4 regions of the Xylanibacillus composti genome follow, and region 2 is predicted to be linked to each of the others. Evidence: riboswitches for the same ligand, from Rfam matches in the RefSeq annotation. Region 2 holds a riboswitch; each other region holds the start of a gene.
What was found. A riboswitch is a leader RNA that binds a small molecule or an ion and turns the genes downstream of it on or off. The one in region 2 is predicted to bind cyclic di-GMP.

Region 1: another riboswitch for cyclic di-GMP. It lies ahead of XYCOK13_RS00065 (transglutaminase-like domain-containing protein); the one in region 2 lies ahead of XYCOK13_RS13595 (methyl-accepting chemotaxis protein).
Region 3: another riboswitch for cyclic di-GMP. It lies ahead of XYCOK13_RS17590 (PAS domain S-box protein); the one in region 2 lies ahead of XYCOK13_RS13595 (methyl-accepting chemotaxis protein).
Region 4: another riboswitch for cyclic di-GMP. It lies ahead of XYCOK13_RS00840 (methyl-accepting chemotaxis protein); the one in region 2 lies ahead of XYCOK13_RS13595 (methyl-accepting chemotaxis protein).

What each region holds. Positions count from the first base shown of each region.
Region 1 is NZ_BOVK01000001.1:21,154-24,265, forward strand. It holds gene XYCOK13_RS00060 (collagen binding domain-containing protein) at 1-836, opposite strand, end outside; gene XYCOK13_RS00065 (transglutaminase-like domain-containing protein) at 1,135-1,938, opposite strand; cyclic di-GMP riboswitch class I at 1,953-2,039, opposite strand; gene XYCOK13_RS00070 (class D sortase) at 2,071-2,727, opposite strand; cyclic di-GMP riboswitch class I at 2,784-2,869, opposite strand; gene XYCOK13_RS00075 (FAD-dependent oxidoreductase) at 2,932-3,112, opposite strand, start outside.
Region 2 is NZ_BOVK01000037.1:18,744-21,855, forward strand. It holds gene XYCOK13_RS13595 (methyl-accepting chemotaxis protein) at 15-1,607, opposite strand; cyclic di-GMP riboswitch class I at 1,737-1,821, opposite strand; gene XYCOK13_RS13600 (helix-turn-helix domain-containing protein) at 1,898-2,941, opposite strand.
Region 3 is NZ_BOVK01000056.1:28,572-31,683, reverse strand. It holds gene XYCOK13_RS17590 (PAS domain S-box protein) at 1-1,872, opposite strand, end outside; cyclic di-GMP riboswitch class I at 1,990-2,076, opposite strand; gene XYCOK13_RS17585 (NTTRR-F1 domain) at 2,401-3,112, shown strand, end outside.
Region 4 is NZ_BOVK01000003.1:16,366-19,477, reverse strand. It holds gene XYCOK13_RS00840 (methyl-accepting chemotaxis protein) at 138-1,859, opposite strand; cyclic di-GMP riboswitch class I at 1,937-2,021, opposite strand; gene XYCOK13_RS00835 (hypothetical protein) at 2,246-2,710, shown strand; gene XYCOK13_RS00830 (carbohydrate ABC transporter permease) at 2,832-3,112, opposite strand, start outside.

The DNA.
Region 1 (3,112 bases), on a different contig from region 2:
TCGCCGCCTGCATCTGTCACGCTATATAAGGCAGGATCCACTGCGGGCAGTACCGGTTCAACATCGCCGTTCAGCTTCACATTAAGCTCATAGACTTCAATCGAATCCAAATCCAAAGTAAGCCCTTCGGGAATCTTGTCCGTCAGCACTGCCCCGTAAACAGACTCAGTAACCTTATTGACATCAACGGTCCAGTCGATGCTTTTGGCGTTGAAGGAGCCGTTCCTCGGAATTCCATTCTTAGTTATTGGACTTTTGATGTCCGGCTTAAATCGGATTGTGAACGCAAGGAATTGCTTCTCCTTCACCTCGAATTCAATCCTTTGGGTGATTTCATTCTTGAACGATTCCTTGTTGAAGCCTGCCTCAAACCAGAGTGAGCCCTGTATATCGCTAAGTTTTTCGATCTGTTCGTTGAACGTCATCACAGCTTTATTCGTTCTGTGGTCAACTGTAAATGTGCCTACAGGACCTCTCACCGAATTCAGCGGAAATGACAGGCTGCCTGAAAACAGCTCGAACTGCTCTGGCAATTGAAAGGTGAAGGTCGCGCCATCCGAATAGCCGTGACCATTAGGCAGCGCCCAATCGTAATCCAGCCTGACAGTAGCATTTTGTTCCCAATCTACATCCAACTCTGCTTCACCGGGATCCCCATATACGGCGTACGTTACTGATTGATTACGATCCGTAATCGTCACTTTCAGATTGGATAGTATGTTTTCTGAAATTTCAGTCGCCGCTGCGTATACCGGGCCCAATCCTGCTCCTGCCCATGTTTGTATGGCGAATACCAGAGCAAGGACAAATGCGCTCGTCTTTTTCCACCAATGCAAGTCTTGCAATCCCTCCGTTCGAAATCTTTTGAAAAAAAATGTACTAACTTGAGCATGGACTACGCCCTAATGGATACATGGTTTCCCCTCCTTTGACAATTCGAAGTGCTCCTTCCGAATCCACCCAATCCTGGTGGATAACATTATTGTGCAAGGTCAATCTCAACAATTTCTATACATGTCCCCAAAAAAAAAAAGGAACTGAATCAAGCCAACGTCGGCTTGGAACAGTTCCTTCTTGAAGGAAAAGGGTTATGCCTGCACCCTCATTATAGATTTCTTGACCTAACAGCTTAAATCAGTATGCTCTCTCGGAAGTGTACAAATCGGAATTCTGGTACATCGACGACTGGACTTGCTTGCCGATAAACGCAGCGTCATACGTCGTATCGATTGTCCTCCATTCATCTTTTTCTTTCAGATAAACCTCATTCCAAGCGTGATATTCCGAAATATCGCTTCTATGGCCCATAACCAGCTTGGTCGGAATATCTACGCTTCTCAACATGGCAGCAAATATTGCGGCATAGTCGTAACAAATACCTGACTTTGACTCATAAGTTTGCTCCACAGACGGAATATAGCCGCTTTTTACACTTTTGGCCTTCTCATAATCGTAGGTAATATTGCTCACTACATATTGATAAATAGCTTTGATTTTCTCCTCATCCGTCTCCAGCTTCTCCGTCAGTGCCGCAGCTTTCTCGATCACGTCCATCGATTCATCCCATTGGATGTTTTGAATCGACTGCTGATACACTTCCTCAGGAGTCTGCGCTTTATATGTAACCTGCTGACCCTTAAGCAGCCTATATTTGTTTCCCGTCACTTGCTCCAGCAGCATGATGGAATAGTTCCCATCGCCCATCTGCAGCGGAAAAATATTGTATGACCCGGCATCATACGTGTACTGCTGCTCCCCCTTGCTAATACGAATCTTGATTTTGGCCAGATCCGCTGTCGGCGGCAAATTTACCTGTACAACGCCTCCTGCATCCTCTTCAAACAGGATGACCGGTGCGGGCTCTGCTGCCAATACGCTAGTTGGTGCCAACAATGCACAAATCAATACGCCATACAATACCCATTTCCATGTCTTCATCTTCTTACTCTCCTTTCGGAAACTGGCTGCCATCTTACATTTGTAAGGAAGGCCCTATAGCTTTGCGTCTCTAATTTTCATTAGATTTGCCTTTATCGTATTGAGAGTTGCAGTGTTTCATTATGCGAAGGATTAGGTTTCTATCAAAATCCCCTTCACGATTAATCGATGTGTTCCTGTGTCAATGGGGTGACAGGTAACGAGTGTAATTTCCTGCTTGGTCCCTTCCGGTTCCAATACCCATACTTCGTGCGGTTCCACATACAGTTTTTCCGTGACTTCATAGCGAAAAACCTGATTGCCTGTATCGACTTCAATGGCATCGCCTTCAGCCAGCTCGTCCAAGCGATTAAAGTTGCGGCCATAAGCATGGTTGCGATGACCGGCAATGGCATAATTGCCAACTTCCCCCGGCTTCCCTGTGTCAGCGATGCTGGCTGCTGTTGTTTTCAGGTTCTGCTCTGTTGCGCCTGTCAAGATAGGCAGCTCTAGATCAATCTTGTCGATATAAAGCATTCCCTCCATATCCAAGCCCAGTTGCACGGCCTTGCGCTCAGGATACGGCGCATCGTTGGATTCGCCTTCTTCCAGAAGGTCTTCCGCATAGTCAGCAGCCGGATGCTGCTCCGCTTCCGATTGAACCGGAAGTTGGACCGTGGCAAACGCTTCCTGCCAGCGGTTGACAAGCTGCTGCTGCTGCCTGTCGTAATACCACGCAGACAAGTGGGGATAGGCTAACAGCAAGATGCCTGCAGCAACCAGCACTCCGGATAAAATCTTCGTTCTCATACTCACCTTCCCAGCCCAGCAACTGAAATGCAATAAAAAAGAAAAAAGCAGTGCATTTCGGCAACTGGCTGCCATCTTACATCGTAAGGAAGGCCCTGTAGCTTTGCGTCGCTGCCTTTCGACAGGTTTGCGGTATCGATGAACTAGCTTATATAAACGTAGCATACCAAACTATTTGACTATTGGCAATGCTTGCATGAATAATTATCCGCGAATTTTGATTTTATAGTCCCTTTTTAAATATTCGTGTATCCGTTCAAAGTCAGTAGCCGAAAGAGATCGAAGAGGCTTGTCCCGTTCCCTGCCGAGAATAATGCCAATAGTTTGGCCCGCAAGTGCAGTATTCGGCATAATGCGGACACTGCCGTAAGCTTGTGCGGTAGCT
Region 2 (3,112 bases):
CGTCCGGCGGCGTCTTAAGACACCTTGAATACCGAGACGGTCTTCTGCAAGTCCCCGGCAAGCTCTGCCAGCGATTGGCTGGTGGAAGCGGTCTCCTCTGTTGCAGCCGCAGCCTCCTCGCTCGCTGAGGAAATAATTTCAATGGAATGCATGACATCGCTAGTCTGCGCTGCTTGCTCCTCGCTGGCCGCCGCAATTTCACCGGCCTTCATGGTTGACTCCTCCACCATTTGAACGATCCGCGAGAACGCCTCGCCGATGCGCTTCGTATTCTCAACGGCCTCCGAAGCCGTTTTGACGCTCATATTCGTATTGTTCTGCATCCCTTGAATAATGTTTGTGATTTGCTTCGTCGCCTCGCCGCTTCGTTCGGCAAGCCTGCGCACTTCATCGGCTACGACCGCGAAGCCGCGACCCTGTTCGCCTGCCCGCGCCGCCTCAATCGCTGCATTCAGCGCAAGCAAATTCGTCTGCTCGGCGATATCGTCGATCACTTCTATGATGTCGCCGATTTTGACCGCGTCGTCTTCCAGGCGATTCATCTGGTTGTTCATCTCATCCATGCCCGCGATGGACGAATCGACTACGGCGCCGCCGTCGCGTGCGACCTGCAGCGTCTTCCCGGAAAGACTTGATGCTTCCTCCGCATTTTGCGCGACTGACGAGATGGCCTCGGACAACTCCTTGAACAGCTCGTTCATGTTCTGCGCAGCATTCGCCTGCTCATTGCTGCCGCTTGCGATCTCTTCGGTGCTAGAGGAGATTTGCTGCGAAGCAGCCGCCACACTTTCCGCATTGGCGAGCACCGTACTGATCAGAGAACGCAAGTTGGCAGTCATCTCGTTCACGGATACAGCCAGCTGTCCGACCTCATCCTTGCTTGCAACGGGCACAGTCTCGCGCAGATCTCCCGCCGCTACCTTTTTCAACGACTCGACCACCTGACTCATTGGCCGCGCGATCATGCCGGCAATCACGTTGCCGAGCAGCAGACTCAGAACAAATCCCAGGATAACGACCCCGATCAGAATGGCGCGCGAGATGATGAAATTCATCTGGGCTTCCTCATTGGCTTCTTCGGCCTGCTCGGTATTGTTGTTGATCAACTCCCACAGGTTGGCCTCCAACCGAGCACCGACATCGTTCATGCCGGAGTTCATATAATTGCGGAGATCTTCATCCCGATCCTCATTAGCCAGCTGCAGCGCATGCTGCGCCATCGTTGTATACTCGTTCCACAGCTGTATTGCTTGGTTGATCAATACGCTGTCTTCCGGCAGCAGGTCCTCCCTCTGCATATAGCTCGTCAAATACTCGCCTGTGCTGCTCATCAGCGTATTAGCCTCTTCAATATTCTGATTTTTGATCGCGGTATCGACATTCAGACCGACATCACGAATATTGACGCGCAGACGCTGATAGTATATCTGGATTTGGGACAGATCCCTGACGCTAATCAAATTCTCCTCATACATGGCTTTCAGATCGCCGTTCAGGTCTTGCATAGAGAACATGCTGTAAATACCTATGCCGGCCAACAGCATGGCCACGATCACAAACGAAACAATCAACTTCAGGCGAATCTTCATGTCGGTGAACCATTTCATCGCAATCCCTCCAAAAAAGTAATAAAACCAGAAAAACTATACGACAAATTTCAACACAATAACTGATAATTCGACATATTCAACCGAAAAAAATCAGCCCTGCCGCAAATAGACAAGCGCTGACTCGCATATAGCAGCCCGGCGGCCTTGGCGAAATCGCATTAGGCCCGTAGCTTTGCGTCCTTGCCTTTCGACAAGTTTGCCCTCTTCCTCTATGCTTTTTTGATCGGTTTATAAGAGTACGATGTGATTATATCGCATGAATGCCATTTGCTGCTCTTTAAACATTTTCAGTGTGATTCCAAGACCTCCGAGTCTACGCCCAATGCGCGGGCAACCGCTTCCAGCGTCGATTTCTTCGGCTGCCTGATCCGTCCGTTGCGCAGATTGGATATCGTCGTAACCGACACGCCCGACTTGTCCGACAGCTCCGTTGTATTAATGTCCCGCTCAGCCATCAGCATGCGCAGCATCCTCCCGAGGTCAATTGGGCCTGCACAGGCTTCCTCCCCGCCGCGGTCGAATAGCAGCTTCTGAGCCATCCGTCTTCCGGGACCGATATGCCGCAGCACCAAATAAAAGCCCAGCAGCCGACCGTCTCTCTGCCAATCCGGGACCCCCTCTACTCTAATATCCAACGCGTAGCCCTTTTTGTGAAACAGGCGGGTATGAAAGACTACCGGCGTTCCGGTGTACAGCGGTTCGATGCGAGGATCCCGAACAAGATCGTGAAGAGAAACAAGCATGTCCCGAGGGTGTGATACGAATTCCTGCATCTTGTACCCGGTTAATGCCTCTATGTTTGCATTGCAACTACGAACGCTGTCATCCAGACCGATCCGCAAAATGGCGGCGTCGCCATGCTTCGCCGTAAGCTCGACCTCCGTAATCTCGCGGCAGGATACCCAGCGGGTCATGCCCGCATACACAAGGAAATCGTAGCTTTGACCGTCCAGGGAGCCTCTGCGCTCCTCCGCCACAATGGAAGCGAATGTCTCCCGTGCCTGCTCGTGCAAGGTGACCGCGCCGCAATTCAGGCAGCGAATGGCCGGCAGGTTTCGCAGCAGGACAGGCGGCGCTTGAGCAGACCCCGGCGGCATCAAGGCTTCTTCAAACACACTTATCCGCTCGCTGCTGCCGCAGATACATGCCAGAGTCCCGTCCATCTGTCGACAATCCCTGGCAACCAGATCCCGGATATACGCAGATATATTGCCGCCCTGATACAGGCTCGCCTTAAGATGGATCATGTCATGCTCTTGCTTTGTTAGCCGGATATCAGGCAATCGGTACCGTCTGGGATTCGAAGCTTTCGGACGTCCTCTGCGCATCATGCTGTTCTCCCTTTTCTTCGTGTAACTTTCATCATAGAGGGAATTCGGCTAATCGTAAACATTTTTTCATTAAAATTTATATATATTGTCCAGACGTAAAATCCAAGCGTTCCCCCTCGCAAAGACGGTCAAGAACCTGCACAAGGCCCGCCTTGATATGCTATGCTTATA
Region 3 (3,112 bases), on a different contig from region 2:
TCCGCGATCCGGCTCGCTCCAAATGCGGAAGGTGCCTTGATGGGCGTCAATGATCCTGCGGCTAATCATCAGACCTAGCCCGGTGCCGTCAGCCTTCGTCGTGAAGAATGGCTCCCCGATCCGTTCCATCATATCAGCCGGGATGCCCGGTCCATGATCCTGCACTTGAATACTCAAGGCCTCGGTCCCCTTCTTTTTGACAGTAATGCGAATGTCGCCCCCTTGCGGCATCGCTTCGATCGCATTTTTGATTACATTCAGCAGCACCTGTTTCAACTGATTTTCATCACAGTAAATAATTGGCAAATTCTCATCGTAATCCTTAACCAAGTTGACGTTGGCGAGAATAGCTTGCGTTTCCAGCACCGAAATCACGCTTCGCAAAATCTCCTTCACATTCTTGTCGCTGTATTGGATCAAGTGCGGCTTGGCCAAGGTCATGAATTCATTCACAATCAAATTGATGCGATCAAGCTCTTCCTGCATAATATCGATGAAATTCGACTCGCGATCACGCAGTTTGCTTTTCAGCAGCTGGGTAAATCCCTTCAGCGACGTCAACGGGTTGCGAATTTCATGGGCAACGCCGGCAGCCAGCTGTCCGACGACAGACAGCTTCTCCGACTGGATCAGCAGATCCTCCTCCTTCTTCCGTTCGGTGATGTCACGAAGCACTGTCAGAATAACGGAGTTGCCATTGTAGGAATGAATGCGGATGCTCGAAGCCTCCACCTCTATCCACTCGCCGGTTGCACAATAGATCTTTTTTTCCACGAAGGCAGAGGCAGCGTCTGTTTGCATAACCTGCTCCATGCTGATACGGGTTTCCTCATGATAATCAGGATGCAGCAAGTCGAAGTAGTATTGGCCAATCAGCTTCCCTTCCGAATCGGCCCTTGTCAGCTCCACCGCCGACTTGTTCGCATAAATGATCATCCCGTCCGCAATGACGAGAATCGCTTCGGGCAAGTATTTGAGCAGCCGCTGATAGCGCTTGGCATTTTCCCTTAACAGCTCCTCCGCTTGCTTCTTGTAGGTAATATCCTGGACTGTGCCCAGAACCGCCGGCCTTCCCCTATAAGTGATTGCCGAGCAGCTTCCTTCCAGGTGTATGGTTTGTTGATTTTTCTTGACACCTACAGTCTGATATTCGTATACCACATCCTGATCCATGGCATGCACGGTTTGCTCCAGCCGGCTCGCGCATTCTTTCTGAATAATTGCATCCGCCGCTGTGGAATGGACAAATTCTTCAGCAGCGTAACCGAACATGTTGGCCAAATAAGGGTTGACATACACCAACTCGCCATCCTGGTACAAATACACGCCGACTAAAGCCCGTTCAATCAGATTGCGGTAGAGCACCTCGGTCTCATGAAGAGTCTCCAGCGTTTTCATAAATTCTGCTTGCACATCCACAGCGACACCAGGATCGCGATTCCGCTCAGGACTCCCTGTCCCGTTCTGCTCCCCGTCTAGCTTCCAGCACGATTCGGGCGCACGACTCCTGGACTCCAGCAGCTCTGTCTTGTCATGAACTTGGACTAGCAAGCCGCAAGGAATGCAGCGTTCATCGATAAGCAGGGAAAAGGACACTTGCGCATAAATGATTTTGCCTGAATGGTGGACAAGCTGTTTCTCCATAATCAATTTGTGATCAGGGCTATCCTCAATCTCCCGGAGAGATGGAATGCATGTCCCCCTCCCCTCATCATGAGCGAGCTGAGAAAAATTCAGATGCAGCAGCTCCTCCTCCCGGTAACCGAACAATTCGCAAAACGCCGGATTCACCTTCTTCATCAACCCGGTCAATTCCAGACAGGCTATTCCTAATGGTGAATGCTCAAATAATACCGTATCCGCATTAAGCATGGTCTTCGACATCTCCCGCACTTGTATTGGACACATTTCGGATGGAAGCGCTTTTATGAAAGCATGAAAAAACCGCCTGTCTAATTCATGGGCGGCATACTCCATCGACTATGTCGTTTCGGTAGCCCAACCGCCATAGAATGCATATTCTTTAGGCTTGTGGCTTTGCGTCCTTACCTTTCGATAAGTTTGCCGTTTCGACTGATTGGATGTGAAGAATAGTCCAACAGACCTACATGATTAGTATAACGGCTTCATGGGTTAATTTTCAAGTTTGTATCAAATATCCATTAATCTCTCTCTCAAATGCAACGTTCTTCGGTGTCATGGACATGGTTCATTCCGATTGATAGTTGGGAAAATATAGAATTTTTAGACAGCAACACCTGGGATTCCTATAGATTAAAAAAAGGAGAATGAATGACGGCTCCTGCTGTTCCATTATTGCTCTCCATGCATAATTTGGTCATATCAGGGAGTCAAATGAAGTTGGCTCTGTCATTCTTCTGAGAAGGTGGTGATCCAGCATTGTCGATTGGTGACCGCATAATAAACGGAGGTTTTGAAACAGGCTCGCTTTCACCGTGGATTGGGGCGTATGTTTCCATAAGCACACAGCAGGCCCATTCCGGCTATTACGCCGCGCTGCTCGAGGGAGGAGAGCCGAACGCGTATCTATACCAATTCGTTCCGGTCAGCCCCGGGGAACAGTTTGAGTTTTCAGCTTTCATATCAAGCGCATCGAGTGGATCCAGTCCCCTCATTTCATTTTCCGTTATCTATTACGACGATGCCTATCGTTATCTCGGTTATGGCATGACTTCTTACATTCCTGGAGGAGAACTGCCGGATGCTCAAACGAACAGTTGGAGGGAATTGTCTCAGACAACCTCCCCTGCACCTGTAGGTACTGCTCTTGCTCTTGACATTCTAAACAAGCTACCGCAAGCCGACAGCCCAGCTGTTCTCGTTGACGATGTTGCGCTTTTGTACACAGGTCCAATCGGCCCCACCGGGCCGACGGGCGCGACTGGACCAATCGGTGCTACCGGGCCAACGGGTGCTACCGGACCAACCGGCGACACGGGGCCGACGGGTGTCACGGGGCCAACTGGAGCGACCGGACCAATCGGTGCTACCGGGCCAACCGGAGCGACTGGACCAACGGGCGACACGGGGCCAACGGGCGCGACCGGGCCAACAGGAGCGACTGGACCAATCGGTGCTACCGGGCCAACAG
Region 4 (3,112 bases), on a different contig from region 2:
TCTATTATTTTTGCTTATAAATCGACTGTGCGATGCTCCATTCCACCTATCCCGCATACGTACCGTACCAGCAAAAAGGCTGTCCTGCCATGTCATCACTTGACCGGCGGGACAGCCTTGTTCATGCTCCTGCGAATTTATAGTTTGAACTTGCTGACCATCTGGTTCAATTCCTCTGCAAGCACAGCCAAATGCTCTGCATTGCTTGTAATTTCCTCCATCGAACTGTTCTGCTGCTGGGCCGAGGCAGAGGTCTGTTCGACGCCGGCCGCGCCCTCCTCCGATACGGAGGCAATTTCCTGGCTCGTCGTTCCGATTTTCTCGCCATGCCTGCTGATCGCTTTGAGTCCCATCGACACGCTGCCTATGCGCTCGACCATCTGATTGACGGCTTCCGTAATGCTGTCGAACGTTTCCTTGGTCGCGTTCATGGATTGCGTGCCTTCCTCTACCTCCTGGTATCCGCCCTGCAGCGACTCAACCATCACTTGAGTGTCCTTCTGAATGCCCGCGATAATGCCGGTCACTTCGTTAACAGAACGCTCAACCTGCTCGGACAGCTTCTTCACCTCAGACGCGACTACCGCGAAACCTCTGCCGTGTTCGCCTGCGCGGGCCGCCTCGATCGAAGCGTTGAGCGCTAGCAGGTTTGTCTGCGAAGCAATTTCCTGAATTACCTGCACCAGATTGGAAATATTGCCCGCGCTTTGTTCCAGATTCCGCATCTTGCCGAGCGCATCCTGGACAATGCCATTGATCGCCGTCATCTGCTTGGCCGTCTGTTCCATCTGAACCGTGCCATTCGTCGACTGGGCCAGAACGTTCGCCGATGCGTCATTCAGCGCGTCGCCATCCTGATTGGCCACAGCTACCTGCTCGTTCAATGTTTCAACCAGCTCGGCAATTTCGGTAGCGGAACGAGCCTGTATTTCAGTCCCGGAAGCGAGTTCCTGCATCGTAGTTGCGATTTGCTCGCTGCCTGCCTTGACCTCTCTCGCCATTTGCGTCAATTCCTCGCTCTGGCTGGAAACTGTCTGAGAGATGGATGAGATGCCCCTGACCATCTCGCGCAGGCTGCTGCTCATATAATTAATCGTCTTCGCCAATTGCCCGATCTCGTCCCGGCTTTCATAGCTGATATTCTTCACAGCAAGATTGCCGTTCGCGATTTCGCCGCCAATCTCTATGACTTCCTTAATATTGCGACTGATCAAGCGACTTACAAAATATGTAATGAACAAACTTAGAATCAAGGAAACGATAACGGCACCGATCAGCATATAGAGTGAAAACGCTGCCTGGGCATTGGCGTCCTCTACCGCCGCAATCTGCTCCGCCGAGACAATTTCGATAAGCTCTCCCAAAATGCTGACCGTTTCTGCGCGAAGCGACGCGGTCTCTCCCCGCAGCAGCTCTACTTCTATCATATTGCCGGCATTCAGTGCAGGCACCAGCTTCTCCAGAAACAGCTCGTTATACTTGCTGTCGCTTTCGATAACGCGTTCGAAAATTTCCAGAAACTCCGCCGATTCATCCAGACCAGCCCGAATCTCTTGCTCCAGCTGATTGAATCTCGCACTGCGCTCCTGAAACTCGGAAATCGGAACCGCGCTCCAAGTTTGAATGAAATCGGCAATCCGAATATCCTTGGCCCGGAACAGCGAACCCATTTCGCTCATCTTCAACGCTCGTTCTCCTGTTCTTTCCACCTCATTGATTTCTCTGCCGACATTGTTCAGCAGTATAGCAACCATCACAGTTGAGGCCACGAACAAGACGATCGTGATAGCGAGAGGAATGCCATACTTCTGGCTCAACGACATGTTTTTGAATCTGAACTTGCTTAACCATCCACCCATCCTTTTCATCTCTCCAGTCTTCTCCAAAGTTGTCCAATAGCGCAAAAAAACCGCCCGAATGCGGGCAGTCCTCTTGATCGTGCAGCTGGCTGGCTTTCCTTTAAGGAAGAAGCCCCTATAGCTTTGCGTCCTATTCTTTCGAATAGTTTGCCCTTGTCGCTATCGCTACTAGCATTATAGCAACTCTCATGACGATATTCTACAGGAAGCGACAATTATTACTAACTTCTTCCCCTGTAGAATTGTACAATCCTCCTCTTAATCAGGAATTGCTGCTAATATGCCATTCGGCGGCTCCCGATTGTTGCTAGAACGATAGGCAATATTTGTCTGGCCATGCTACTATACGAGTGAGGGGAATTCAATGAATGAAGGAGGGAATTGATATGAGCAAGAAATTTCGCGTAAGCGCTGTCATGATGCTGATTGTCGTTGCCCTATCGTTATCGCTTGGCGGCTCTGCCGCCCCTGCAACGTACGTGCATGGGATTTTCTCCGAGCGGGCCCTGTATGTGGTCGATGGTTTGACCGGAGATCAGTATCCGGTCAGAGGCAACGCTATTGCCAGTTGGACCGAGCATCCGCTTCAGTCTGGCAATCAAGCATTTTTCAATGCCATAGTCCACAACGCTGCCGGCGACCGTTACGAATTTAGGCTCGTGTCGCTGGGGAACACAACAAACGACTCGATCTACGGGAAATTTGATATTTACAAGAACTACAATCTCGTAGCGCAGGTGACAGGAACCGCCTACGGACTTTCCCTGCCGGTCGGCAACTACTACAAGTTCTATGACTCGCAGCAAAATTGGCATGTTTCCGGCTACATCACAGATCGCCTAGACTATTAATCGTACCGCGGCAGGGCTTCCCCTCAGCCCTGCCGTTCAGCCAACTGCGCGGCAGCGAAATCACAAAAAAAAAGCCATCCTCAAGCTACAATAACTTAAGGACAGCTTTCGTTGACGCCATCTAGCCTTTCACCGAGCCGGCCGCAATGCCTTCTACGATTCGATCACTCATAATGAGAAAGGCGAGCAGAATGGGCAGGATGCTGATCATCAGGGTTGCGCCGATCGCCCCCCAGTCTGTCGAATATTGTCCGACAAAGTTCTGCACCCCTACCGTCAATGTCTTCAGCGTATCCGAGCTGATAAACGTATTGACGAACACAAACTCATTCCAATTGTAAATCATGTTGATAATGGCCGCCGTAACCATCACCGAGGAGGTCATAGGCAATATAATGCGAA